Regions from separate parts of the Oceanisphaera ostreae genome, predicted to be linked through region 1. Evidence: predicted binding sites of a transcription regulator. Region 1 holds the regulator's gene; each other region holds the start of a gene.

Region 1 (5,255 bases):
AATAAAGTGACCTTTACCGATAACGTGGTGGTTAAGCAAGGCACCATGGATGTGCGAGCTAATAAGTTAGTGGTGATCCGCAATGAAAAAGGTCTGCAGTCCATGACCGCTTATGGTTCACCGGCCACTTATTATCAAATCCTAGACAGCGGTCAGCCTATAAAGGCCGAGGCAAAACAGATTCATTACGATATGAAAGCGCGTACCATGACGCTATTGAAAGATGCACAAATAAAGCAAAACGACAATATAGTGACAGGATATCGTATCCGCTATTACATCGACCGTGAGCAAATGGAAGCGGAAAGCCAAGGCGGTAAAGACCGCGTTACTACTATTTTTTTGCCAGAGCAGCTGCAGAACATGAACAACAAAGAGGCTCAATAGACACCATGGCTACCCTAAAAGCCCGTAATCTACAAAAAAGTTACAAAGGACGCCAAGTGGTGGCCGACGTTAGCCTAACCGTTAATACCGGCCAAATTGTCGGCCTGCTTGGGCCTAATGGCGCGGGTAAAACCACGTCTTTTTACATGATAGTGGGCTTAGTACAGCGTGATGCAGGCAGCATCACCATCGATGATCAAGACATTAGTCATCAGCCCATGCATGTGCGTGCCCAAGCGGGCATTGGTTACTTGCCACAAGAAGCCTCTATTTTTCGACGTCTGAGCGTGGCTGACAACTTAATGTCGGTGCTAGAAACGCGCAAAAATTTAACCGCCAGCGAACGCACAGAAAAAATGGAGCAACTGCTCGAAGAATTTAATATTACGCATATTCGCGACAACACCGGCATGAGCCTATCGGGCGGCGAGCGGCGACGGGTTGAAATTGCCCGCGCATTAGCGGCCGACCCGCGCTTTATTTTGCTCGATGAGCCGTTTGCGGGTGTTGACCCTATCTCGGTGCTCGACATTAAAAAAATCATACTGCACTTGAGAGACAGAGGCTTAGGCGTATTGATCACCGACCATAACGTGCGTGAAACGCTCGATGTATGCGAACGGGCCTATATCGTTAGCCATGGCCACCGCATTGCCGCTGGTACACCTGCAGAGATACTCAACAACGAGCAGGTCAAGAAAGTCTATCTTGGTGAGCAATTCAGCCTTTAGCTGTGCCGCCGGTGCTCCCAGCGGTTGACATGGAAGGACTTTTTCAACGATGAAGCCAACTCTTCAATTACGCATGGGTCAGCAACTGACCATGACTCCCCAGCTGCAACAAGCTATTCGATTGTTGCAGCTGTCTAGCTTAGAGCTACAGCAAGAAATTCAGCTCGCCTTGGATAATAACCCTTTGCTCGAACAAGAAGAGCCAGAGGAAGAAGGAAGCCAAGACTTATTAGAAGTAGCCCCCCAGCAAAATGAGCAACTAGCCACTGATAAAGCCATGGAGCAGCATCAGCTGTCTGATGAGCTGCCCATGGATACCCAATGGGATGATATTTATACCGCATCCGCGGGTGGTAGCGGCAGTGCCGGACTTCCCGAGGGCATAGAAGAAACCGTCTACCAAGGGGAAACCACCGAAACCCTGCAGGACTATCTGTTATGGCAAATGCAGCTCACCCCCTTTAGTGATATCGACCAAGCCATTGCCTTAGCCATCATTGATGCGATTGATGAAGCAGGCTACCTTAGCCTCGGCATAGACGACCTGCTGGCCAGTGTGACGGGCGGAGAGCAACATATTGAGGCGGACGAGGTAGAAGCGGTTTTAAAACGCATTCAACACTTTGACCCATTAGGCGTGGCCGCACGTAGCGTACAAGAGTGCTTGCGCATTCAACTGGAGTCTTTACCCGTTGAAACCCCTTGGCTACGCGAAGCCTTGTTGGTGATTGAGCACCACATGGACTTACTTGGCAACCGGGACTACCGCTCTCTGCAGCGTAAGACTAAGCTTAAAGAAGACGAACTCAGAGATGTGCTTGCGGTGATTCAGCAGCTTGAACCAAGACCTGGCAACCGCATACTGCAGTCCAGCTCTGAGTATGTGATCCCCGATGTGGTGGTGAGTAAACGCAAAGGGGTTTGGGTTGCTGAACTCAATATCGACGCCATGCCTAAAGTGCGACTCAATCAAACATATGCCGCCATGGCCACCGGAGCTAAAAGTAGAGAAGACGGCCAATTTATTCGCAATCACCTACAAGATGCGAAATGGTTTATCAAAAGTTTAGAGAGCCGAAATGAGACCTTGCTCAAGGTTGCTAATTGTATTGTTGACCAACAACAGGCATTCTTCGAGTATGGGGCAGAGGCGATGAAGCCCATGGTGCTTAACCAGGTGGCAGAAGTGGTAGAAATGCACGAATCCACTATCTCGCGGGTAACCACCCAGAAATTTTTGCACACGCCTCGAGGTGTGTTTGAGTTAAAATATTTTTTCTCCAGCCATGTAGGCACAGATACTGGCGGAGAGTGCTCTTCTACTGCGATTCGCGCTTTAATCAGGAAGCTAGTAGGAGCAGAAAATCCAGTTAAGCCATTAAGTGACAGTAAAATCGCGCAATTATTGGCTGAACAGGGGATACAGGTGGCTAGGCGGACCATTGCCAAGTATCGAGAGTCGCTAGCCATCCCCCCTTCCAATCAGCGTAAACGCCTAATGTAGGCAGACCTAGAAGGAAGACGTTATGCAAATAAATTTGACTGGACACCATGTAGAAATTACCGACTCGCTGCGTGATTACGTCAACAGCAAGTTCTCTAGATTGGAGCGCCATTTCGATCATATGACCAACGCACACGTCGTTCTTACTCTAGAAAAGCTACACAAAGTGGCTGAAGCTAAAATTCACCTCAGCGGTGGAGAAGTTTTCGCCAACGCCGAGCATGAAGATATGTACGCGGCCATTGACAGTTTGTTTGACAAACTCGATCGCCAAGTCATTAAACACAAAGAGAAGCTCAAGCAAAAATAATCATGGAAGTCGCCGACATACTGAGCAGGGACTGCACTCGCAGTGTCGTCCCCTGCACGAGCAAAAAACGCGCTCTGGAAATCATCAGCGAGCTGGCAGCCCAGCACCTTAACGTTAACAGCCAACAGTTGTTTGACTGCTTGTTAGCACGGGAAAAAATGGGCACCACGGGCATAGGTAATGGCATTGCCATTCCTCATGGCCGTATTAGCGATGAAAACCGGGCAACCGCGGTGTTACTTACCTTTGCCGAGCCGGTGGAGTTCGATGCCATCGACAATCAACCCGTCGGTTTGGTATTTGCACTGTTCGTTCCTGAACAGGAGTGTAAGCAGCACCTTAAAACCCTATCATTGATTGCTGAAAAACTCAGCGACAAACAAATTTGTAAACAGTTACGTCAAGCCAGCACTGATGACGAACTCTATCAAATCATGATTTCTTCCTGAGGAGGATACTATGCAGCTGGTAATCGTCAGTGGTCGTTCTGGTTCGGGAAAAACCGTAGCACTGCGGGTACTCGAGGATTTGGGCTATTACTGTGTCGATAATCTGCCGGTAGAACTCTTACCCGATCTGGTGAAAATGCGCCGCGATAAGCCTGGCGAGGTGGCGGTGAGTGTTGACGTGCGCAACCTGCCCGACAGCAGCGAGAAAATGGAAACCTGTTTAGCCGAAGTCCGAGAGATGGACGGCGTGAGTTTATCCAATATCTTTATTGACGCCGACAATGCGGCCCTTATTCGCCGCTTTGGCGATACGCGCCGGCTTCACCCCTTGTCTCGACTTAGTCTCACCTTAGACGAAGCCATTCGCCAAGAAACGCACTTATTAGCGCCCTTATCCTCAGCGGCTGATTTACGTATCGATACCTCAGATCTCAGCATTCATGATCTCAGCGAAATTATTCGCGCCCGTATTTTAGGTAAAAAAGAGCGCGAGCTAAATTGGGTGTTTGAATCTTTTGGCTATAAGTATGGGATATCTCAAGATGCAGACTTCGTATTTGATGCCCGCTTTCTGCCCAATCCGCACTGGATAGCCGAGCTAAGACCCTTTACCGGCCGAGACGAGCCGGTAGCCGATTATTTAAACAGTCAGCTCGAGGTCACTAAATATTTGTGGCAAATAGAAAATCTACTAGTCACGTGGATGCCTCACCTTGAACGCAACAACCGCAGCTACGTTACCGTGGCCATTGGTTGCACAGGTGGTAAACACAGATCGGTATATTTAGTGGAGCAGCTGACACAATCATTCAAAAAAATGGGTAAGAGTGTACAGTTACGTCACCGCACTCTGGAAAAACACCATGTTGAGGGTTGAACGCGACCTAAAAATCGTTAACAAACTCGGTTTGCATGCTCGTGCGGCTATTCAGTTAGTACAATTAACCCAACAATTTGATGCCGTAGTTACGGTGTGTAGCCAAGAAAAGCAGGCCCCCGCTAATAGCGTGATGGGCCTACTCATGCTTGAAACCGCTCAAGGTCACGCCATTCGAGTGGTCGCCGAAGGGCAAGATGCTGAAGCGGCCATGAACGCCGTTTCTCGCCTCGTCGCCGACCGCTTCAACGAGGCTGAATAACGGCCTATTTAGTTCTAGCCGTTCTATATTTAAAGCGGGAGCCCGGATGACAGAGTCATCAGAAAAATTTAGTACACCGGATCATCTGGACGCCATCACCCAAGCTCTTAATAGCGGCATGTTCGTACATGTACGCCGTCAGTTGCAGCAAATGCGCCCAGGTGACGTCGCTTGGTTATTAGAAGCGTCTCCCACTCCTAGCCGTAAAGTACTTTGGCAGTTGATTGACCCTGATGAATACGGCGAAATACTAGAAGAATTATCAGAAGAAGTCAGAGACGGCATTGTTCGCCTCATGGACCCGCATCGACTGGCTACCGCACTGGAAGATATGGAGTCGGACGATCTGGCCGATGTGTTGCGCGACCTACCTGAGCCGCTGTTAAATCAGGTGCTCACGCAAATGGACGAACAAGACCGACTGCGAGCACAACAGGCACTATCGTATCCAGAAGACACCGCAGGCTCCATGATGAACACCGAGTTCATTAGCCTGCGAGCCGATATTAGCATTGAAGTGGTGTTGCGTTATTTACGCTTGCATCACCAATTGCCCGAAGGTACTGACACCCTGTATGTGGTGGATCAACACAATCGATTACTGGGTGATATTTCACTAGCAAGCTTAGTGGTGCAAGACCCCGACACCACGGTGGCCAAAGCCATGGACACCCAAGTGGAAGCCATTCCCCTAACCATGACCGATACCGAAGTGGCTAACCTGTTCGAACGTCA
Region 2 (5,255 bases), on a different contig from region 1:
CTGTGCGGTCACGCCCAGCAGATATTGCTCTTCGCCAACCTGCACCACCACCAGTCGTTCGCGTTGGCCTAACGCCAGCGAAGACACCACTTTTAGTTGGCGGCTGCCCCCCAATAAAGAGGCCCCCCGTAGGCGGCGCAGCAACCAGCCCAGCACCAGAATAATGCCGATCACCAACAGAGATGATAGCGCCCACGAATCCCAACGCACTTCTGGCCCTTGGGCCAATGCAAGGTTAGGTAATAACAGCAACATCAATAACAGAGGCATTATTTTAACTTTTTAATTCGTTCAGTTTGACTGATCACATCAGTTAACCGAATACCAAACTTATCGTTAACCACCACCACTTCACCATGCGCAATGAGAGTACCGTTCACCATTACATCTAGCGGTTCCCCCGCCAGCCGGTCTAGCTCAACTACCGAGCCTTGGTTTAACTGCAACAGGTTACGAATACTTATTTGAGTACGCCCTACTTCCATTGAGATAGTGACAGGAATATCCAGAATGGCATCAAGCTTGCGTCGCTCTTCACCCGATAACGACTTGTCGCTGTTATCGCTAAAGTCATCCAGCTCGACTCTCTTGGCTTGATCCGAGCCTTCGGCATCTGTTTGTGATTCTTTAGACACCTGTTCGGCCATAGCCTCGCCCCAAACATCATCTATCTCGTTTTGCTCATCACTCATTGTGCATCCTCAATGGTTCTTTCTAATTCTTCCAGCTCGGCTTCACCGTCAATGCGTATACCGTGTCGGGTTACCTGATTAAGTTCGCTTTTAACCGTTTCGGGTTTTTTAATCTTTTCGCTAATGCGTATTGCCATCTTTTCACCCGAACGACCCAGCTGACCACGAAAACTCGGTAATTCTTCTACCGATACCAATAAATGCTCAGGCAGATCTACCGGTATAATGTCACCGGCTTTCATGTCCATTAAACTACGTAATGTCAGCTCTTTTTCTAGCAGCCGCACCGACAGATCTACCTTTACATCGAGAATTTCGTCGCGCAGTGCCTTACCCCAGCGCAAATCGTTTTCACCTTTATCACTTTGTACACCTGCATCCAACAATTCACGAATAGGCTCAAGCATGCCATAAGGTAGGGTCACATGAAAATCGCCACCGCCGCCATCTAATTCAATATGAAATGAGCTCACCACCACCACTTCGGTGGGGCTAACAATGTTAGCCATAGCAGGGTTTACCTCGGAGTCTAGATATTCAAACTCCACATCCATTACCGGCGCCCACGCTTCTTTATAATCTTCAAATATCAGCTTGAGCAGCAGTTGGATCACTCGTCGTTCGGTGGGGGTAAATTCACGGCCTTCAATTTTGGCATGGCGACCGTCACCACCAAAAAAATTGTCGACCAAAATAAACACCAACCGCGCTTCCATCGTAATTAGACCAATGCCTTTGAGCGGACGAAAGCGCACCATATTTAAACTGGTCGGCAAAAACAACGAATGTACATACTCGCCAAACTTGATCATTTGCACGCCGTTTACCGACACTTCAGCAGTACGGCGCATCATGTTGAACAGGCTAATGCGCATATGACGAGCAAAACGCTCATTCACCATTTCCAGCGTCGGCATGCGTCCACGCACAATGCGATCTTGAGAAGAAAAGTCAAACATGGAAACGCCACCGGCATTGCCTATCTCTTCTTCTACATCATCCACCCCGTGTAACAGGGCATCAATTTCATCCTGAGATAATAGATCGCTCACAGTTCACCTATTGCATTACGATACTGGTAAACAGCACTTTTTCGATTAAAGGAGTGCCCAGTTCTTCGGTTAGCACCGCATTTAGCTCATTAACTGCCTCTTTTCGTAACGCTTGTTTACCGTCGGCAGTAATATAATTATCCGCGCTTTGGCGACTAAATACACTAAGCAGTGTACTTTCTAATAAAGGTAAGTGGCGTTGCGCTTCGATACTACTTTTCTCCCCTCGCACCAATAGTTGCACTTCTACCTGCACTAAACGCGGGTGTCGACCTGCAACTATCGAAAAAATAAATGGTTCACGCGCACCTATATATAAAGGTGTAATGTCTATTACAGGCGTAGGTTCCACATCCTCGCTAGGCTGCATAAAAAACCAAGCCACACCACCGAGCACTATAATTAAGACGGCTATCATTGCAGAAATTACTACCGCTTTACGCTTGTACCATGATGCCACCTGCGGCATAGTCAAATCATTAGCCATGCTGTTCCTTTAGCGCTTTTAAGTATAAAAGCAGTTTGCTTACTTACGTTATGCAAAAAAATCTATTCTACCCGCATCAGATGTATAGTGCTGCGTATGTACATTATCTTTTAATCTAACGTCGCCATCATCCCCTACGTCTAAATTACTCTGCCCATTTTCGTTCGCAACGCCACGCTCTTGCTCCCTTTGCGGTGGGCCTTGCTGCCCAGACTGGTTCAGGTTTTGTCCCTGTTGTTGCCCCTGGTTCAAGTTCATGCCTTGCTGATTTAACATTTCTCTTAACCGTGGCATGGCTTGCTCAATAAGTTCTTTAGCTTGAGGGTGAGCCGCGATAAATTGCACCTGAACTTCTCCCTGCTCCATTTTAACTCGAATTTTCAGCCCCCCTAACTCAGAAGGATTAAGCAGAATATCGGCCTCTTGCAGATTTTGGCTCACCACCACCTGAGCTTGCTGTGCCAGCTGCTTAGCGTTTTGCTCGGCCGATCCTTGCAGCGTCAGGGCTCTATCTAACGTGGTGGCTCGCTCAGGCGTCGCTGCCAGCGGGCTCGCTTCGCGCATGGCTATCATCAAGCTATCACTTGGCACTGCTGCGGTTTGACTACTGGTGGCGGCGTCGGCTGCCATAGCTGAAGTCAGCTGATTTGGGGCTAAGTTTAGCTCTTGTTCTGCGTCTGCCGAGCTATCGCTACCCGGCTGAGTGCGTTCAGCAGCTGACAAAGGTTGAGCCCAGCGACGGCTGTGTTCAATTTGCGCCAACCATTCAGGATCGCGCGCAACTGTCGCCTTTATATCAGCCGGTGTCTCACTTTGTGTTGTGTTTTGGTTAGCAGCTTGGTTGACTGCCGCAGCTCCTTGACGAATCAGATCAGTAGCGGACTGAGCCTCTTGAGTCGTTTGAGCCGTTTGAGCCGCAGAAGGTGCCGAGCTTTGGCCTTCAATCGCGAGCGCATTACCGGGGCGATTTAATGACGGATCAGCAGCAGCCTGCTTATGGGCTGCATTTGCTAACGGCAAAGTGCTGCCGCCTTGCCGCTGGTCGGTGTCGGCTGTAGTTTTACTGGTACTCTTTGAAGATCCGGTTTCAGCTAAAGTCGCCCCTGCCACCTCTCCCCTAAACTCAGACGCTACAGTCGGGGCAACAGCCGCATACAACTCTTCATTAGCTAGTTCAGCTTCGTGAGGTTCAGATTCATCAACGGCCTGTTGCGATACGGCTTCTTGGGTGAACACCTCGTCAAACATACCGGTGTTGTTTGCAGCATCCGGTATTTGGCCCCGGGGCTCTTGACTCGCCTGAGTTCGTACCGACATGATGTTCATAGTCATGATGAAGTGATCCCCATAAATTCCGCGGCCTAGCCGTCACCCAAAAAAGTAGCAACCGAATGCCTATATTACCTACACCAGAGCTAATGCAAGAATTGAACCAGAAGTGAAAACGGGAATCCGTAAGCGATAAGCTAAAAACAGTCACCGCCTTTTGTAGGCTTGGTGTATTCTTTAACTTCCAGTTTCCGGCTGATCGCTTTCAGTAACTTTTGGTCGATTGAAATCGACCCTACGATCAGGATGGCTCCTTGTTTTTTGTAGGGGCGAATTCATTCGCACAATAATGGTGGCACGGCCTAAAAGAGATCAACCAACAAAACTAACGTGAGACCTTGACACCCAACAGAGTATCTACGATCAGGATGGCTCCTTACTTTTTGTAGGGGCGAATTCATTCGCACAATAATGGTGGCACGGCCTAAAAGAGACCAACCTACAAAACTAACGTGAGACCTTGACACCCAACAGAGTATTTACAAAAGACACAAACAGATCCTGACGTGCGTCAGGATGACGGCTTAAAGGACAACCCCCAAACCAACCTGCATATTCATCGCCTGTCACCTTTACTTGGGTCTAATCTCAGAACTTACCATCAAGATCCCTTTCAGATCTGATCCCTATTTTTCCGTGGATTCTGTGACTCTCGTAGCAAAGAAGCGTGGCAAAAAATCTTTAGATTTTTATCTTATCTTTAGCTGATCGCTTAAAGCTTACCGCTGACAGCTTTCTTTCAACGCTTCTTCTGGTTATAAAAGCGGTAAATGGCCATGTTATCCATCATTTTTTGTTCTTGACGGTTACTTTCAACTTGCTTGCGTTCGGCGGCGCGCGCTAGCAGTGTTTCTATGGCTTGCTTGCGAGTACGCAACGCCATCCAGTCGGTTCGGGTTTGTTCAAGCTGCAGGCGCGCTTGCTGCAATACCCCTTGTTGCTGTTCTTGTGCAGCTTCTAGCTTATTAATAAAACCTTGAAAATGACCAAACTGATGCGAGGTTAACCCTTCGCGCCCACGGCTTTGAAACTCTTCGCTGTAGTTGCGCTGATATTGGTTTAATGTTTGCTGTTGTTGCTCTAACTGCTGCAACTGCAACTGGGCCGCACCTAACTCTGCCGCCGCCTTACGCTCTTTATTATCCAGCTGCTCCAGCAACAAATGTAATGCTCTGCTCATTGGTTACCCCTTAAACACAGCGGTAAGCCGTAAGCTTTACGCTGTCAGAAAAAATAAAACTAAAACTAAAACCTTTTTGCAACGGAATCCACGAAATCCACAGAAAAATTAACATAAGATTAAGAGCGAAAGTGCCAAGAGGTTTTATTGGTAAGAACAAAGCAAAGAAGTTAGAGGGTGGTCACGATCATTAGTGGTTATCCTCTTCACTCTTTACCCTTCACCCTTTTGCTAGTTAGCCCGCAGAAGGGGCTTACTAATCACTTCAAGTTCAGCTAAACAGGCAGGCATAGAGATCGTATCGGTCATGCTTTGAGTCAAAAAGTTATCTAATCGAGGGCGAATAAGAATAGCCATGTCGATTCGAGGGTCGGCCCCAGACTGATAAGCACCTAAATTAATTAAGTCATGATTTTGCTGATATAGCGCATAAGACTGCTTAACCGCGCGGGCCTGCAGTTGATGCGCTTCGGTGGTGACCGAAGTCATTACCCGACTAATCGACTTTTCAATAT
Region 3 (5,255 bases), on a different contig from region 1:
TGTTCGTCGTTAACAACCAAGCAGTTGAACCTAATCAGGTATTGTTTGCACTAGATGATAGTGATTATGTCTTAGCCGTAACCCGTAGTGAGTTAGCACAGGGCCAGGCGCGTACCGAGGAGAAAAAGGCCAACTCTGTATTGGTGGAAGTAAAAGCCGAGTTGCATAAAAGTGAGTTGCAGGCGAAAGAGCAAGAGCGAGAAGCGGCGCGCATTGCGCGATTGCATCGCCAAGGGCACATGTCACTGCAGCAACTAGAGCAAGCTAATACTCAAGTCAGCCTCGCGCGTGAAGCTAGTGCTGTGGCACGAGCTCGCCGGCAAGAAGTCGAGCAGGGGGTCGCTGTGGCGGGAATTATGGTGCAACAAGCTGAAGTTGCACTGCGCCAGGCACGCATAGACTTAGAGCGTACTCAGGTACGGGCAGAAAGTGCCGGACGTATTGGTAACCTGCAGCTACGGCAAGGACAGCATGCCACCGCAGGCCAGCCATTATTAGCGCTTATTTCTAATCAGGGCTGGGTGAGCGCAGATTTACGAGAAAAGAGCCTGCGCCATGTTACCGCCGGTACTCCCGTTGACATTGTATTTGATGCTTTACCCGGCCAGGTATTTGAAGGTCATGTGACTAGCATTGATAGCGGGGTAAGAGAGGGGCAGCAGGCGGCCGATGGCTTGTTGGCACAGCCGGTTAACTCAGATCGCTGGGTGCGCGATGCCCAACGTCTGCGTACACACATAGCGCTAGATGAAGAATGGCCGTTGTTAGCGACGGGTGCCAAAGCCACGGTACAGTTGTATCCTGTTGATAATCCTATTTTTTATGGTTTAGCCGTGATGCAGGCGCGTGTAGTGAGTTTGCTGCGTTATTTGTACTAAGCGCGGGCTGAGGAACAAACTATGGAGTTAACATCGGATCGATTGCGGATTTGTTTTCGCATTGCCTTTGCCAGTGCTGCCGGTTTATTGATTAGCAAACTCATGAACTGGAACTTTGGCGTCTTTTTTACCGTCTACCCCATGTTATTGCTAGGCATGGTGCCGGTGTTAAATCGCTTTATCACTTTGCAATTTATTGGCTCGTCTTTGGTCACTTCACTGGAGATCATGGTGCTTCCGGGCTTGCTGCATAACTGGCCCCCCGCCTTTACCATCATCGTATTTTGCTTGTTTTTAGGCCGTTTTATGTTGATGGCCAAAGGACCGCTTATGCTATTTGGTGCATCAGGGTGTGTCAGTCTGAGCATAATGCTGCATTTCTCCAGCTATGAGCATTTTGATCTCGCCGATATGGCCATGAGTAATATAATGGCTTCTGTGTTGGCGGTGGCACTGGCGTATATTGCCTATGCTTTCTTGCCTAACAAAGAGGCGCCCGTTGCCCGAGCGTTACCTGCCAAGAGTGATAATATGATCCGCCATCAGGCGCTGTTGGGTGCCATCGTGGCCACTTTAAGCTTTACGGTGTTTCAAACACTAGATCTGGTGGACTCGCTTTCTGCTCAGGCGGCCACCGTACTGGTGTTGTTTCCCATGAGCTTTATGGGGGCGGTTCAATCGGGCCGACAGCGTTGCGTGGGTACCTTGCTAGGTTGTGCGCTGGGTTTGCTAACCCAACTGTTTTTATACAGTCACTATCACAACCTAGTGTTGTTGGGTTTGTCATTTTGGCTGTGTGTGATGGTGTTTGCGCGCTTGCATGTCAAAGAAGGGGCGCCCGGAGTGGGCTTTGCCGGCTTGACCACGGTGGGCATTCTCTTTGGCCAGTACGTGTCGGCGGAGCATGACTTAGTCTATAGCGCTCTATATCGAATGAGCTCAATGACCCTCGCCATCATGATCACCCTGTGCTGTGTTTATTTAGTACACAAGCTACTCAACCTTTTTCCTTCCACCCGCCACGAAATTATTGGTTGAGAGAGCGTCTAGCGAGATACCGGAGCAAGTCCGGCATGACGGCAAAGGATGATCAGCAACCAAATAAAAAACCCCGAGCTTTTGGCTCGAGGTTTGTTTTGTTTCAGCACTTTCTTTAACTAATGGCTGATAGCTTACCGCTGACAGCTCTTACACAGAATAGTACAGATCGTATTCTAGCGGGTGAGTCGCCATGTTAATGGTCTGAGCTTCAACACGCTTGTACTTGATGAAAGCGTCAATGAACTCGTCGCTGAATACGCCACCGCGGGTTAAAAACTCGCGGTCTTCATTTAGGCAATCCAGTGCGTTATCTAACGACACCGCTACCGTTGGAATTTCGGCCGCTTCTTCTGGTGGCAAATCGTACAAGTCTTTATCCATGGCATCGCCTGGGTGGATCTTGTTCTGAATGCCGTCAAGGCCGGCCATCAGTAAGGCAGCAAAGCACAGGTACGGGTTAGCTGCTGGATCAGGAAAGCGCGTTTCAATACGGCGTGCCTTAGGCGAGCTGACCAGCGGAATACGAATAGACGCCGAGCGGTTACGGGCCGAGTAGGCCAGCATTACAGGAGCTTCAAAGCCTGGCACCAGGCGCTTATAAGAATTGGTGGCTGGGTTGGTGATGGCGTTAAGCGCCCGCGCATGCTTGATAATACCGCCAATGTAGAACAGCGCTATTTCAGACAGGCCGCCATACAAGTCACCGGCAAACAGGTTTTCGCCGTTTTTAACTAACGACTGATGCACATGCATACCCGAGCCGTTATCACCAACGAGTGGCTTGGGCATAAAGGTGGCGGTTTTATTAAACGCATGAGCGACGTTGTGTACCACATACTTATAAATCTGAATTTCATCAGCTTTTAAGGTCAGGGTATTAAATTTACAGGCAATTTCATTTTGACCGGCGGTGGCCACCTCGTGGTGATGAGCTTCAACAGTCAGACCCATTTCTTCCATCACCAAGCACATGGCGGCACGAATGTCTTGGGAGGAGTCGATAGGAGCAACTGGGAAGTAACCGCCTTTTACGCCGGGTCTGTGACCTTTATTGCCTTCGGCATATTCACGACCTGAATTCCACTTAGCTTCAGCATCATCAATTTTAAAGAAGCTGCCGGCCATATCGGTGTGAAAGCGCACATCGTCAAACAAGAAGAACTCTGGCTCAGGGCCAATCAGCACGTTATCGGCAATACCGGTTGCGGCAAGGTATTCTTCGGAGCGACGAGCAATCGAGCGCGGGTCTCGATCGTAGCCTTGCATGGTGTTAGGCTCTAGAATGTCACAGCGAATGTTAAGTGTGGCATCTTCGGTAAAGGGATCCAGCACGGCAGTGGTGGGATCGGGCATCAATACCATGTCGGACTCATGAATGGTTTTCCAGGCGGTCATGGAAGAACCGTCGAACATTTTCCCTTCTTCAAAGAAGTCGTCGTTTACCTGATTGACCGGAAAACTGATATGCTGTTCCTTACCCTTGATGTCGGTAAAGCGCAAATCGATGAATTTAACATCGTGTTCCTTTATCATGTCCATTACGTTGTCTATTGACATGGATTTCGACCTCCAAAAATAATCATATTATGATTTGATAAGGGGTTGGAACAACCCACTCATCAGTTGCCAGCTATTAAAGCTAAACGAAATTTAAAGCACAACTTAGAGCATAACCAAAGCAAAGCGAAATCCGTGCCACAATGCTAAATGCTCGACACTATGATGTTTACTCTGGTGTTCGAGAACCAAAGCGGCTCTTTTGCACTAATTTGGTGCAATTGCGGATCCTATTGGTGCATTAGGTTGTGGTGCAAGATCATCATGGTGCATTCGGTGCCACTTGGAAAGCTAGCCTACAGTAATTTTCAATACTTCTAGGTAGATCCGTTGTGGCCGAGTAAAATGACCGACTACTTTTTACCCACCCCCGGTATTTTGAGGCAGGAATGTTAGAAAACTTACGTAATATCGCAATCATAGCTCACGTTGACCACGGTAAGACTACTCTGGTAGACAAGCTGTTGCAGCAATCTGGTACATTAGAAAGCCGCGGCGAAGCAGAAGACAGAGTCATGGACTCCAACGACATCGAGCGGGAGCGCGGCATTACCATTCTTGCCAAAAACACCGCTATTCGTTGGACTTCTCCTGACGAGCAAGAATACCGCATCAACATCGTAGACACCCCAGGACACGCCGACTTCGGCGGCGAAGTGGAGCGTGTAATGTCGATGGTTGACTCAGTATTATTGCTGGTTGATGCGCAAGAAGGCCCAATGCCGCAAACGCGTTTTGTAACGCAAAAAGCCTTTGCTCAAGGTCTTAAGCCCATCGTTGTTATCAACAAAGTTGATAAGCCAGGCGCACGTCCTGACTGGGTATTGGACCAAATATTTGACTTGTTCGATAACTTAGGTGCTTCCGACGACCAGCTCGACTTCCAAGTCATTTATGCATCAGGTATCAATGGTTGGGCTTCCTTAGACGTGGACGCGCCAGAGCCAGACATGACCACCTTGTTCCAAACCATCGTTGACCAAGTCCCGGTTCCTGATGCTAACCAAGATGGCACGCTGCAGATGCAGATCTCTCAGATCGATTACTCCTCTTATGTAGGCGTTATCGGCATTGGTCGTATCAAGCGCGGTACCGTTAAGCCTAACCAGCAAGTCACCATTATTGGTGCCGATGGTAATACTCGTAACGGTAAAGTGGGTCTGGTAATGGGCTACTTAGGCCTGCAACGTACCGAAACGAGCGAAGGCTCAGCCGGTGACATCATCGCTATTACTGGTCTTGGCGAGCTGAAAATCTCTGACACCGTGTGTGCTCAAGGTGCTGTTGAAGCTCTGCCACCACTGTCGGTTGATGAACCTACCGTAACCATGACCTTCCAAGTAAACAACTCACCGTTTGCTGGCCTAGACGGCAAGTATGTTACCTCACGTAACATCATGGAGCGCTTGAACTCTGAGCTAGTACACAACGTTGCATTGCGCGTTGAGCAAGGTTCAGACCCAGATAAGTTCCGTGTATCTGGCCGTGGTGAGCTGCACTTAGGTATCTTGATTGAAAACATGCGTCGTGAAGGCTTCGAGCTTGCGGTATCACGCCCAGAAGTTATCTTGAAAACAGAAGACGGCGTTAAGCTGGAACCTTTCGAGAACCTGACCGTAGATATCGAAGAGTCTAGCCAAGGCTCCATCATGGAGAAGCTGGGCGAGCGTAAAGCTGAAATGACCGACATGGTGCCAGACGGTAAGGGTCGCGTACGTATCGACTTTATTATCCCTGCACGCGGTTTGATCGGTTTCCAAACCGAGTTTATGACCCTGA
Region 4 (5,255 bases), on a different contig from region 1:
CTTAACAATTAAGTCATCAAGCGATTCTGTATGAAAGCGGGATAACAGCGGAGAGAGTCGGCTTTTTACTAAGTACTGCTTATTCTCGCCCAACACTATGCCTGTGCTAGCTTCAAGAAACTGGCAAAACGCTCGATACTGTTGATCGGTCAGATCCTTCATCAATTATCTGTTCCTTTATGCCTATTCTAAAGTGCGCTTTTAACGGCTGATGCCAGCTCATCGGGATGGAATTTAGCGATAAAATCGTTAGCACCCACTTTTTCAATCAAGGCTTTGTTAAACACACCACTGAGAGAGGTGTGCAAAATAACGTGCAGATTTTTTAGTGCTGCATTATTACGGATTTCGGCCGTTAATGTGTAGCCATCCATCTCCGGCATTTCTACATCAGAAATCACCATAGACAGTTGGTCTTGAATCGGCCCCAGCTCAGCCAATTCTTTCAGCTTGTTGAGCGCCTGCCTACCATTTTCGGTCACAATAACCTCAAATCCAAGACTTTCTATGGTTTTTTGAATTTGGCGGCGCGCAACAGAAGAGTCATCAGAAATCAAAATAGGCTTTTGCGTCACTCTGGTTAACTCAGACACCTCATCCATTAGCTCTTTTTTGACGGTAGAGTTAACGGGATTAATTTCATCAAGTATTTTTTCTACGTCTAGTATTTCAACCAGTTCGCCATCTATTTCTGTTACTGCGGTCATGTAATTTGAACGCCCTGCTCCTTTTGGCGGCGGTAAAATAGACTCCCAGTTAACGTTAATTATCCGTTCAACTGAGTTGACCAAAAAGCCTTGTACTGAGCGGTTGTACTCAGAAATAATCACAAAACTATTGTCAACCTGCTCAATGGGCCGCCCGCCCATGGCTTTACTAATATCAATAACAGAGATGGTTTGACCTCGAATATTAGCTACCCCTTTAATTACCGGGTTGCGCTGCGGCAAGGCCGTCAACTTGGGGCACTGCAGTACTTCCTTTACCTTAAACACATTAATGCCAAATCTTTGGCGGCCATTCAACTTAAATAGCAATAGTTCTAGTCTATTTTGACCAACAAGTTGTGTTCTTTGGTTTACTGAGTCGAGTATCCCTGCCATTACCATTTCTCCGTATATGCCATTACGAATGAATTTTCATGGCATGTTTTATGCTTGTATTGTGGTTGCTGTGCGTTTACCAAGCGCTAAAGCTTAACACTCGCACTAAGTGGACGCCAACTGCGGCCAGCTTACGTTCTTTATCGGCCACGAGGTAGTAATGCTTAGAATATTTTTTCGATTAGGTTTCACCTACAAACCGCATCGCTGGTTAGCATGTAAGGTGTGGCCATATAGAAAAAGCGTCATTATTGGCTTGTTAATTAACGGTGTGTTCGGGGCAGCGCACGCGCAAATACCTATCCTGTCGGTGCACGACAACATTCGCCAATATGCCGAAAATTATGTTCGCGATTTAGTTCCCGTACAGCCAAATGATAAGTTAGAAATTAACGCTGCCAGCGTAGACACTCGTCTACAACTCACCGAGTGCTTAGGTAAGCTCACTGCCGACATTCGAGGTGCGGGCGAGGTAAAACGTAATACTCATGTGTATTTACAGTGTCACGAAACCCCTGGCTGGGAGCTGTTTGTGCCCGTTCGAGTTCGCGTACTTAAACCCGTCGTTACCGCCCTCGACCCTATTTCGCGCAACACCCTGCTGCAGGCTCAGCATTTACATATAGAATATCAAGATGAAGTCTTACTGCGAGGCGATATTTTTAGCAGCACCAATGAGCTAATTGGCTCACGCAGCAAGCGCGACTTGCGCCCAGGCCAACCGATACGCAGCAGTCAACTTTGCGTCGTATGCAAAGGCGACAAAGTCAGTATTTTGGCGAAAACTGGCGGGCTAATGCTTAAAACTGATGGTATAGCCGAAGAAGATGGCTCATTTAATGACCGCATTCAAGTTAGCAATCTTAACTCTGGGCGCAAAATTAGTGCGCGCGTGATGGCCGCTGGGCAAGTACAAGTTAAATTATAAATTCTGCTAAAGTTATGGCTAACAAGGCCGATACTCCTTCTACGCAGCAGCAGAATAGGACGCTCACATTATGGCTATCGATAAATTACCCGCGGGCATTGGCAACAGTACGCCACTGACGAACAATAAATATAAACAACATGTTGGCAGCGAAACGCCACCAAGCACTACGCAGTCGGCCGTTTCAGCAAACCAAGACTCCGTTACGCTTACACCTCAGGCCCAGCGCCTTAGCCAGGTGCAGCAAACCTTGGTCAATACTCCGGCACCCGATAACAGTGCGCGGTTAGAGGCGCTAAAAAAAGCCATTAATGAAGGCAGTTATCAAGTAGACAGTGATAAGCTTGCAGCCAATATCTCAAGCTTTGAACAGGACTTAGAAGGCCTCTAATATGTCTCTTGCTGCGCTGCTAGAAACCCAAACATTACAGCTCAAGCAACTGTTGGATATCACCCAGCAGGAGCTTGAGTTGATCGTTAAACGTAAAGCCCTCGAACTCCCCCCGCTGACTGAAAGTAAGCAAACTCTGCTAACTCATATTCAGACAACGGACAGCGAACTGGCTAATCATCCAGAGCGCGAACGCTTAAACCACGAGTTTAAAGAGCAAGTAAGCCAACTTCGCGAATTAGTAGTGCAATGCCAAGAGCAAAGCCAGGTGGCCGAACAACTGTTAGAGCAGTCGTTAAATGGCGTGCGCCAACTTGCCAACATTTTAAGCAAACTCCACGAGCGCCAAAGCATGACCTATGACCAAAAAGGTCATACCAAAGGCATCAACAAGGGCGCCGGGTTTAAGGTTTAGGGGCTTAGCCCGTGAAGTGTAAAGGGTGAAGTGATGTGGCTAGCTTACCTTTATCGTCACCCTCGCGAAGGCGGGGGTCCAGTGACCTTTGCAGGCAACCCGCAGACTGACCGTTCTGCGCCACAAGTTCTGGATTCCCGCCTTCGCGGGAATGACGTTTCTACGCGACATTTAAAATCATCCTGCTCCGCAGCTGCTAAAGCGCTGCCTTACCCCTATCGTCACCCTCGCGAAGGCGGGGGTCCAGTGTCCTTTGCAGACAACCCGCAGACTGACCGTTCTGCGCCACAATTTCTGGATTCCCGCCTTCGCGGGAATGACGTTCCTACGCGAGATTTAAAATCATCCTGCTCCGCAGTCCCTGCAGCTAAAGCGCAGGCTACAAGGTCGGTGTCTTTTGTAGGGTATCCATATTTTGAATAAAGGATAACTGCTCTCCCACCTCTGTATTTCAACATTCAACACTCAGCATTGCCGTTTCGGTCACTTCCCGCGCCGTAGTTTTTCATACACATTTAGATCTAACTCTAACTCGGTAATGTACATATCGCCGTCGGGGTAGCTGTTCACTACTTTTGCGCCACGTACTATGCCGCGGCTGCTGTTTATCACGGTGCCATCTTGCAAAATATTGCTGTTCATAGTGCTTGAACTAGAAGACATAACGCCACCCAGTTGCTCGGTTAGCTCACGATAGGCATCCATTTTAGAAGCACGCATGGCATGTAATAACTTTTGTTGATGATCCGCCGGGTTTTGCAAGCTAATGGGCGCATACCCCACCGCATAAAGATGATTTTTAGCCGAATTAGCTCCATTCTGCTGGCTGCTACACCCAGCTAAAGTCACTAATAACAGTAGCCAAAGCTTACTTCGCATAACGGCTCCGTTCTGCAGCGGTGATCACTCGCGGTTGTGGACCCCTAGCGTTTAACATACCAGCTACTAAATACTCAGGAATATAATGCTGAGCACTGGCCACCACACTATTATCGCCAATAGAAACTAAACGCGCATTAATTAAACGACCACCGGTGGTTTCACTTACGGTACCGTGCAACAAGTAACGTGCATCCAACTGTGCGCTTAGCTGGCGATAGTCACGGCTGGTGCTAACGTCACCCTGAGGAGTAATGCGAATAAAAGGCAACGTTTTAAAATCAACAACCCGTAAGCCGTATTGATTAAGCTGAAACATCATGGTTTCGGAGAGTAAGCGGCTAAAGTTACTCTGACTCTCATAGTCCTGTTGATCAACAAAACCACTGACCGCAATACCTGCTTGTCCATTTAAATTATGCGCGCTGGACAGCAGACGAAAAGCAAGCGCCGATATATGCTGTTGCAGTAAAGTTTGCCCCTCTACCGCTGACGGTTCAGAGGGCGGCAGATAGACACTGCGAGCACCAGCACGCATCCGCATTGGCACACCATCTCTAATATGTCGAGGCGCTAAGTTTGCCTGTACTAAAGGACCCCGAGGCTTACTGTGAATGTAGTGAGACGCATGATCATGAGGCAGATAATGATGATGAGGATCAAAGACTGGCCTTTCTGTTGACGTACAGGCAGTCAAGCCAAATATGGCAACAAGAAAAAAAGGTTTTATCATTGTATAACTCGCTAAAATTAGTGGTATCAATAACTTATCGGCTGCTAAACAATAAGCTTTAATTTTATTTCCTCCATAATACATCTTCGTTTGTTAATAAAAATAACGAGTGTAAAAAAACTATGCATTTACATTATAATATTTTATTTAATGGGCAAGGTTTTTGCATAATCCTTGCCCATAATTGATCGACGCTGTGCTTTTATGAAACAGCCGTCTTAACACAGGATGATCCAGTGTCAATAAAAGCCCTTTTGCCCTCGTTGCTTCTACTGCTGCCGCTGACATTGCCGTTAACAGCTAACGCCAACTGGTATCAGACCGAAGGCTCAGCACCATTAAGCTTAGGCCCCGAAACTGCCCGCCAGCAAGCGTTGGAACAAGCGCTAACTGAAGCGCTGCTACAAGCCGGAGCATCACTGACCACTGTGCAGTCGGTTACTAACGGCGCGCTTTCTGAGCAGCAGCTTGATATTGCAGCTCAGGGTGAGCTTATGGATTATGTGGTTCTTAAAGAACGGCGAGCGCAAGGCCGACTGTGGCTAACCCTTAGAGCCGATATCTGGCCGAATAAACAAGTAACACCACAATGTAACGGTCGTTATAACCCAGGCGTTACCCTCAGTAACTTTGTGCTGCAATATCCCGAACAGGCTCGTTTTGGTCAAATATTTGACTTAGGCACCGCTGTTACTGCAAAGCTCGCGCACCACCTCACACCCAGCGTCAACCTAATGACACAACTGCCCTATCAAGTGATCACAGACCGCCAACTGCCTCGCAGCCCAGGGCTGCGCCAAGGCGGA

What was found. The regulator sigma-54, encoded in region 1, starts transcription at its own class of promoters, with help from an activator protein. The targets are predictions, from matches to a motif close to TGGCACNGTTTTNGCTT.
Region 2: a site for sigma-54 is predicted at 3,650-3,666, ahead of ACFQ1C_RS01570 (flagellar hook-length control protein FliK). Genes of this name have one in related genera too.
Region 3: a site for sigma-54 is predicted at 3,601-3,617, ahead of glnA (glutamate--ammonia ligase). Genes of this name have one in related genera too.
Region 4: a site for sigma-54 is predicted at 1,143-1,159, ahead of flgA (flagellar basal body P-ring formation chaperone FlgA). Genes of this name have one in related genera too.

Annotation. Positions count from the first base shown of each region.
Region 1 covers NZ_JBHTJS010000004.1:35,159-40,413, reverse strand. Annotated here, with positions in the region: gene lptA (lipopolysaccharide transport periplasmic protein LptA) at 1-387, shown strand, start outside; gene lptB (LPS export ABC transporter ATP-binding protein) at 393-1,118, shown strand; gene ACFQ1C_RS01875 (RNA polymerase factor sigma-54) at 1,168-2,622, shown strand; gene hpf (ribosome hibernation promoting factor) at 2,645-2,932, shown strand; gene ptsN (PTS IIA-like nitrogen regulatory protein PtsN) at 2,935-3,381, shown strand; gene rapZ (RNase adapter RapZ) at 3,392-4,258, shown strand; gene ACFQ1C_RS01855 (HPr family phosphocarrier protein) at 4,245-4,520, shown strand; gene mgtE (magnesium transporter) at 4,567-5,255, shown strand, end outside.
Region 2 covers NZ_JBHTJS010000003.1:42,824-48,078, forward strand. Annotated here, with positions in the region: gene fliO (flagellar biosynthetic protein FliO) at 1-270, opposite strand, end outside; gene fliN (flagellar motor switch protein FliN) at 270-692, opposite strand; gene fliM (flagellar motor switch protein FliM) at 689-1,744, opposite strand; gene ACFQ1C_RS01565 (flagellar basal body-associated FliL family protein) at 1,752-2,231, opposite strand; gene ACFQ1C_RS01570 (flagellar hook-length control protein FliK) at 2,280-3,563, opposite strand; gene fliJ (flagellar export protein FliJ) at 4,300-4,740, opposite strand; gene fliI (flagellar protein export ATPase FliI) at 4,972-5,255, opposite strand, start outside.
Region 3 covers NZ_JBHTJS010000014.1:106,712-111,966, reverse strand. Annotated here, with positions in the region: gene ACFQ1C_RS05135 (HlyD family secretion protein) at 1-878, shown strand, start outside; gene ACFQ1C_RS05130 (DUF2955 domain-containing protein) at 900-1,916, shown strand; gene glnA (glutamate--ammonia ligase) at 2,067-3,476, opposite strand; gene typA (translational GTPase TypA) at 3,866-5,255, shown strand, end outside.
Region 4 covers NZ_JBHTJS010000010.1:93,004-98,258, reverse strand. Annotated here, with positions in the region: gene ACFQ1C_RS04085 (CheR family methyltransferase) at 1-162, opposite strand, end outside; gene ACFQ1C_RS04080 (chemotaxis protein CheV) at 189-1,103, opposite strand; gene flgA (flagellar basal body P-ring formation chaperone FlgA) at 1,264-2,031, shown strand; gene flgM (flagellar biosynthesis anti-sigma factor FlgM) at 2,102-2,422, shown strand; gene flgN (flagellar export chaperone FlgN) at 2,424-2,837, shown strand; gene ACFQ1C_RS04060 (LPP20 family lipoprotein) at 3,321-3,716, opposite strand; gene ACFQ1C_RS04055 (FlgO family outer membrane protein) at 3,706-4,260, opposite strand; gene ACFQ1C_RS04050 (flagellar assembly protein T N-terminal domain-containing protein) at 4,686-5,255, shown strand, end outside.